Linked DNA regions of Methylobacterium currus. The protein of the gene in region 1 interacts with the protein of each later gene in a pairwise test. Links are inferred from orthologs where the notes say so. Each region holds a gene or a part of one and is shown on either strand. Other genes may lie near its edges. The genes, in order: DA075_RS12045 and DA075_RS19955.

What was found.
Region 2: the proteins of DA075_RS12045 (region 1) and DA075_RS19955 interact in binary tests that used the Escherichia coli proteins (3 or more experiments, as listed by UniProt). The link is inferred for Methylobacterium currus from one-to-one orthologs.

What each region holds. Positions count from the first base shown.
Region 1 is NZ_CP028843.1:2,533,056-2,536,821, reverse strand. The notes cover bases 2-3,457. They hold DA075_RS12045 (2-oxoglutarate dehydrogenase E1 component), read left to right. Parts: upstream 2-302; coding sequence 303-3,257; downstream 3,258-3,457. Other genes in these bases: odhB (2-oxoglutarate dehydrogenase complex dihydrolipoyllysine-residue succinyltransferase), read left to right, coding at 3,342-3,457; sucD (succinate--CoA ligase subunit alpha), read left to right, coding at 2-72. Also shown: more of sucD, read left to right, coding at 1-1; more of odhB, read left to right, coding at 3,458-3,766. UniProt on the Escherichia coli protein: E1 component of the 2-oxoglutarate dehydrogenase (OGDH) complex which catalyzes the decarboxylation of 2-oxoglutarate, the first step in the conversion of 2-oxoglutarate to succinyl-CoA and CO(2).
Region 2 is NZ_CP028843.1:4,289,578-4,292,747, reverse strand. What follows is about bases 1-2,860. They hold DA075_RS19955 (ABC-F family ATP-binding cassette domain-containing protein), read left to right. Parts: upstream 1-426; coding sequence 427-2,295; downstream 2,296-2,860. Other genes in these bases: DA075_RS19950 (class I SAM-dependent methyltransferase), read left to right, coding at 2,292-2,860; DA075_RS19960 (nucleotide sugar dehydrogenase), read right to left, coding at 1-304. In the rest of the region: more of DA075_RS19950, read left to right, coding at 2,861-2,945; purU (formyltetrahydrofolate deformylase), read left to right, coding at 2,982-3,170. UniProt on the Escherichia coli protein: Genetic data indicate it may be involved in ribosome assembly or function.

The DNA.
Region 1 (3,766 bases):
GAGGCGGGCATCCGCGTCTCGCCGTCGCCGGCGCGCCTCGGCAAGACCCTGGTCGAGGTCCTGAAGGGCTGATCCGTCCGCCAGGACGCACATGCCCTTCGCCTCGCGCATGGCAGGCGTGGCGTGCGGGATTCGCGTCCCGCACCCACATCGCAAGCAAACGTCAACTCTCTTGAGTTCGTAAGACATCCTGGCGCCCGGCCTCCCGGGCGCCCCCACCGTCGACGGACCGCCATCCTCCCGCCCCACGAGAGGGCGAGAAGCCGGCCCCCCGATCGACCAGCGCGGATAGACAGATCGCCATGGCACGCCAGGACGCGAACGACGCCCTCCTCGGAACCTCGTTCCTCTACGGAGGCAACGCCGACTACATCGAGGAGCTCTACGCGACCTACACCCGGGATCCCAACGCGGTGGATCCCGAGTGGCGCAGCTTCTTCTCCAGCCTGAAGGAGGAGAGCGCGATCGTGGTCAAGAACGCCGAGGGCGCGTCCTGGACAAAGCCGAACTGGCCGGTCGCCGCCAACGGCGAGATCGTCTCGGCGCTCGACGGCAACTGGGCGCAGATCGAGAAGGCGGTCGGCGAGAAGATCAAGGCCAAGCAGGAGGCCAAGGGCCAGACGGCCACCCCGGCCGACGTGCTGCAGGCCACCAAGGATTCCGTGCGCGCGATCATGCTGATCCGCGCCTACCGCATGCGCGGCCACCTGCACGCCAAGCTCGATCCCCTCGGCCTGCAGCCGCGCGGCGACCACGAGGAGCTGCACCCGCAGCATTACGGCTTCGCCGAGGCCGACTGGGATCGCCCGATCTTCCTCGACAACGTGCTCGGGCTGGAATTCGGCACCATCCGGGAGATCGTCGCGATCCTGGAGCGGACCTACTGCCAGACCCTCGGCGTGGAGTTCATGCACATCTCCGATCCGGAGGAGAAGGCCTGGATCCAGGAGCGCATCGAGGGCAAGGACAAGGAGATCTCGTTCACCGAGCAGGGAAGGCGGGCGATCCTCAACAAGCTGATCGAGGCGGAGGGCTTCGAGAAGTTCCTTGACCTGAAGTATACCGGCACCAAGCGCTTCGGCCTCGACGGCTCGGAGGCGATGGTCCCGGCGCTCGAGCAGATCATCAAGCGCGGCGGCGCGCTCGGCGTCACCGACATCGTGCTGGGCATGGCCCACCGCGGCCGCCTCAACGTGCTCGCCAACGTGATGTCGAAGCCGTTCCGGGCGATCTTCCACGAGTTCAAGGGCGGCTCGTCGTCGCCGGCCGAGGTCGAGGGCTCGGGTGACGTGAAGTACCATCTCGGCGCCTCGAGCGACCGGGCCTTCGACGGCAACACCGTCCACCTGTCGCTGACCGCCAACCCGTCGCACCTCGAGATCGTTGATCCGGTGGTGCTCGGCAAGGTGCGCGCCAAGCAGGACCAGACCGGCGACGAGCAGCGCACCACCGTGCTGCCGCTCCTGATCCACGGCGACGCCGCCTTCGCGGGACAGGGCGTGGTGGCGGAGTGCTTCGGCCTGTCGGGCCTGAAGGGCCACCGCACCGGCGGCTCGATCCACTTCATCATCAACAACCAGATCGGCTTCACCACCGATCCGCGCTTCTCGCGCTCCTCGCCCTACCCGTCCGACGTGGCGAAGATGGTCGAGGCGCCGATCTTCCACTGCAACGGCGACGACCCCGAGGCCGTCACCTTCGCGGCCAAGATCGCCACCGAGTACCGGCAGAAGTTCCACAAGCCGGTGGTGATCGACATGCTCTGCTACCGCCGCTTCGGCCACAACGAGGGCGACGAGCCCGCGTTCACCCAGCCGAAGATGTACCAGATCATCCGCAAGCACCCCTCGACCCTCGAGAGCTACGGCAAGCGCCTGATCGAGGGCGGCGTGGTGAGCGAGAAGGAACTCGACGAGCGCAAGGCCGAGTTCCGCGCCACCCTCGACAGCGAGTTCGACATCGCCACCGCCTACAAGGCCAACAAGGCCGACTGGCTCGACGGCCGCTGGTCGGGCCTGAAGGCGGTGCGCGAGGACGAGGACGATCCGCGCCGCGGCCGCACCGGCGTGCCGGCCGACACCCTGCGGGAGATCGGGAAGGCCATCACCACGGTGCCGCAGGACTTCCACCTGCACCGCACCATCCGGCGCTTCCTCGACAACCGCGCCAAGGCGATCGAGACCGGCGAGGGCCTCGACTGGGCGACCGCCGAGGCGCTGGCCTTCGGCTCGCTCCTCACGGAGGGCCACCGGGTCCGCCTGTCGGGCCAGGACGTCGAGCGCGGCACCTTCTCGCAGCGCCACTCGGTGGTGATCGACCAGGAGAACGAGGAGCGCTACACGCCCCTCAACCACATCAAGGACGGCCAGAGCCGCTACGAGGTCATCAACTCGATGCTCTCGGAGGAGGCGGTGCTCGGCTTCGAGTACGGCTACTCGCTGGCCGAGCCGAACTCCCTGGTGCTGTGGGAGGCGCAGTTCGGCGACTTCGCCAACGGCGCGCAGGTCGTGGTCGACCAGTTCATCTCGTCCGGTGAGCGCAAGTGGCTGCGCATGTCGGGCCTGGTGATGCTGCTGCCGCACGGCTACGAGGGCCAGGGGCCGGAGCACTCCTCGGCCCGTCTCGAGCGCTACCTGCAGATGTGCGCCGAGGACAACATGCAGGTCGCCAACTGCACGACGCCCTCGAACTACTTCCACATCCTGCGCCGCCAGCTGAAGCGGGACTTCCGCAAGCCGCTGGTGCTGATGACCCCGAAGTCGCTCCTGCGCCACAAGCGGGCGGTCTCGGCGCTGGCCGACATCGCCGAGGGCTCGACCTTCCACCGGGTGCTGTGGGACGACGCCGAGAAGGCGCAGGACGGCGTGAAGCTGCCTAAGGACGACAAGGTCCGGCGCGTCGTGCTCTGCTCGGGCAAGGTCTATTACGACCTCTTCGAGGAGCGCGAGAAGCGCGGCATCTCCGACGTGTACCTGATGCGCGTCGAGCAGCTCTACCCGTTCCCGCTGAAGTCGCTCGCCACCGAGATCTCGCGCTTCCGCAACGCCGAGGTGGTGTGGTGCCAGGAGGAGCCCAAGAACATGGGCTCGTGGGCCTTCGTCGAGCCCTACCTGGAGTGGGTCCTCAACCAGGCCGGCTCCGCCTCCAAGCGTCCGCGCTACATCGGCCGCCCGGCCTCGGCCTCGACCGCCGTCGGCCTGATGTCGAAGCACCTCGACCAGCTCCAGGCCTTCCTCAACGAGGCCCTGGCGGTCTGATCCCGCGTCACCGGCGCCCCGCGAGGGGCGCCGCCTGATCCTTTTTTTCGGGCGATGCGCATCGCCCCAACCCCGACGGAAGACATGGCCACCGAAATCCGCGTCCCGACGCTCGGCGAGTCCGTGAGCGAGGCCACGATCGGCCGCTGGTTCAAGAAGCCCGGCGACACCGTGAAGGCCGACGAGCCGCTGGTCGAGCTCGAGACCGACAAGGTCACCCTGGAGGTCAATGCCCCGGCCTCGGGCCAGCTCGGCGACATCGTCGCCAAGGACGGCGAGACGGTGGAGCCCGGCGCGCTCCTCGGCTCGATCGTCGAGGGCGGCGCCGGCGCCGGCAACGGCGCGGCCGCCCCGAAGGCCGAGGCTCCCAAGGCCGAGGCCCCGAAGGCCGCCGAGGCGCCCGCCAAGTCCTCCTCCGCCTCCTACGGCAGCCATGGCGACGCCGCCCCGAAGGGTCACGCCTCGGGCGACAACGGCCCGGCCGTCGCGCGCCTGGCCCAGGAATCCGG
Region 2 (3,170 bases), 1.8 Mb from region 1 along the record:
GCGCCATGTCGCCGGTGGCCGCGAAGGTGCCCGCCGCCAGCGCCGGACCCAGAGCCTCGCCCGGGATGTGGTGAAACGCCCCCTCGCCCCGGTTCAAGGCCGCGACGCGGCCGGGATCGACGTCGAAGCCGAGCACGGAGAAGCCGGCCCGGAGCGCGGCGAGCGCCAGCGGCAGCCCGACATAGCCGAGGCCGACGATGCCGATCAGCGCCCGCCGCTCGGAGAGGAGCCGGCCAAGCGTCCCGGAGGGGAGCGTCTCGGAGGGAAGCGTCTCTGAGGCGAGCGTCGCGGAGGGGGACGTCATGGCGGGTCCGGGCTCGGCTGTCATCGCTCCGCTTACACGGTGCGGCGGCCCGCGCTGTCAACACGCGCCGTCCCGCTTCCCCGCCCCTTGCCTCCCGGTCGCGCCGCCCCCACAACGCCGCCATGCTCCGCGTGAACGACCTCACCTACCGGATCGGCGACCGCCTGATCCTCGACCAAGCCGGCTTCGCCTTGCCCGAACGGGCGCGGGTCGGGATCGTCGGCCGCAACGGCGCCGGCAAGACCACCCTGTTCCGCATCATCCAGGGCGAGATCCCCACGGAAGGCGGCACGATCGGGCTGCCGAAGGGCACGCGGATCGGCGGCGTGGCGCAGGAGGCGCCGGCCGGCCCCGAGACCCTGCACGCGGTGGTGCTCGCCGCCGATACCGAGCGGGCGCGGCTGCTCGCCGAGGCCGAGACCGCGGACGGCCTGCGCCGGGCCGAGATCGAGACCCGCCTCGTCGACATCGACGCCCACTCGGCCCCGGCCCGCGCCGCCGCGATCCTGCACGGCCTCGGCTTCGACGCCGAGGCGCAAGCGCGGCCCTGCTCCGACTTCTCCGGCGGCTGGCGGATGCGGGTGGCGCTCGCCGCCGTGCTCTTCTCCGAGCCGGACCTGCTCCTCCTCGACGAGCCGACCAACTACCTCGACATCGAGGGCACGCTCTGGCTCTACGACTATCTTGAGCGCTATCCCCGCACCGCGCTGATCATCAGCCACGACCGGGACCTCCTCGACACCTCGGTCGACCACATCCTCCACCTCGACCGCGGCAAGCTCACGCTCTATCGCGGCGGCTACACGTCCTTCGCCCGCCAGCTCGCCGAGAAGCGCACGCTCCAGGCCAAGGCGCGGGTGAAGCAGGAGGCCGAGCGCGCCCATCTCCAGAGCTTCGTCGATCGCTTCAAGGCCAAGGCGACCAAGGCGCGCCAGGCCCAGTCGCGGATGAAGCGGCTGGCCAAGATGGAGCCGATCGCGGCGCTCATCGAGGACGACGTGCCGGTGATCCACCTGCCGAGCCCGGAGCGCGCCCTCTCCCCGCCCCTCGTCGCGATGGAGCGGGTCCAGGCCGGCTATCCCGACCGCACGGTGCTGACGGGCCTCAACCTCACGCTCGCCCCCGACGACCGGGTGGCCCTGTTAGGGGCCAACGGCAACGGCAAGTCGACCTTCTGCAAGCTCATCGGCGGGCGGCTCGAGCCCCTGTCGGGCGAGGTGCGGCGCTGGGGCAAGATGAACGTCGCCTATTTCGCCCAGCACCAGCTCGACGAGCTGCGGCCGGCCGAGAGCGCCTATGCGCATGTCCGCGACCTGATGCCGGACGTGCCGGAGGCGAAGGCCCGGGCGGCTGCCGCCCGCCTCGGTTTCCCCGGACACAAGGCCGACACCCCGGTCTCGCAGCTCTCCGGCGGCGAGAAGGCGCGGCTGCTCATGGGCCTCGCCGCCTTCAACGGGCCGCACCTCCTGATCCTCGACGAGCCGACCAACCACCTCGATATCGAGAGCCGGCAGGCGCTGGTCGAGGCGATCAACGACTACGAGGGCGCGGTGATCCTGGTGAGCCACGACCGGTTCCTGGTCGAGGCCTGCGCCGACCGCCTCTGGCTCGTCCGCAACGGCACCGTGAAGCCCTTCGACGGCGACATGGACGATTACCGCCGCCTGGTGCTCGCCGGCCCGGAGACGGATGCCGCGAAGACCCAGGAATCCACCGGCGGCGCGAAGGCGGTGGAGCGCCGCTCCAATGCCGAGCGCCGGGCGGCCCTGGCGCCGTTGCGCCGCAAGCTCGAGACGGTGGAGGCGCGGATGGCGAAGCTCTCGGCCGCCATCGCCAAGATCGACGCCGCGCTCGCCGACGGCACCGCCTTCCGCACCGACGCCGCCAAGGCCGGCGAGCTCGCCCGCATGCGCGCGGAGGCCGCGTCGGCCTTGGGCGCCGCGGAGGAGGAGTGGCTGATGGTGAGCGGGGAACTGGAGGCGGAGGGATGACGGGCGCGAGCAGCACGGCCGGCTACGCCGCCGAGGCCGAAGCGCTGGTCTCGCGCTACGAGAGCATCGCCTTCCCGGACATCCATGCCGCGATCCTGCCGCTCCTGCCCGCGCCGCCGGCCGATCTCCTCGATATCGGCGCCGGAACCGGGCGCGACGCGGCGGGCTTCGCCGCCCTCGGCTACCGGGTGACCGCCGTCGAGCCGACGACCGAGCTGCGCCTTCGGGCAATCGCCCTGCATCCCTCGCCGCAGATCGAATGGCTGGACGACGGCCTGCCGGACCTGCCCGCGCTCGCCCGGCACGGTGAGGCCTTCGATGTCGTGATGCTCACCGCCGTCTGGATGCATCTCGACGAGGCCGAGCGGCGGCGCGCGATGCCGCGCCTCGTGGCGTTGATGCGGGCCGGGGGCGTGATGGCGCTGTCGCTGCGCCACGGTCCCGTGCCGCCCGGGCGCCGGATGTTCGACGTGTCCGCGTCCGAGACGATCGACCTCGCCCGGGAGCACGGCCTGCGCTGCATCCTGTGCCGGACGGACGAGGATGCCCAGCTCGGCCGGCCCGGCGTGACGTGGGATCGGATCGCTTTCGTGAAGGACGGCCCCGGTGCGGGCATTCCGGGGCTTCACGCGCCTGAGACGATCGCCTAGGGCGGGAGCGACTCCCGTTCCCGACCTGAAATTCCCATGACCACTCCCTCCTACGTCCTCTCCCTCTCCTGCACCAACGTCCCGGGGATCGTGGCCGGCGTGTCGGCCTACCTGTTCGAGGCCGGCTGCAACATCCTCGACGCGCAGCAATTCGACGACGTCGAGACCGGCCGCTTCTTCATGCGGATCGTGTTCAACCCCGTGCGGGCTCAGCCGGGGCGGGAC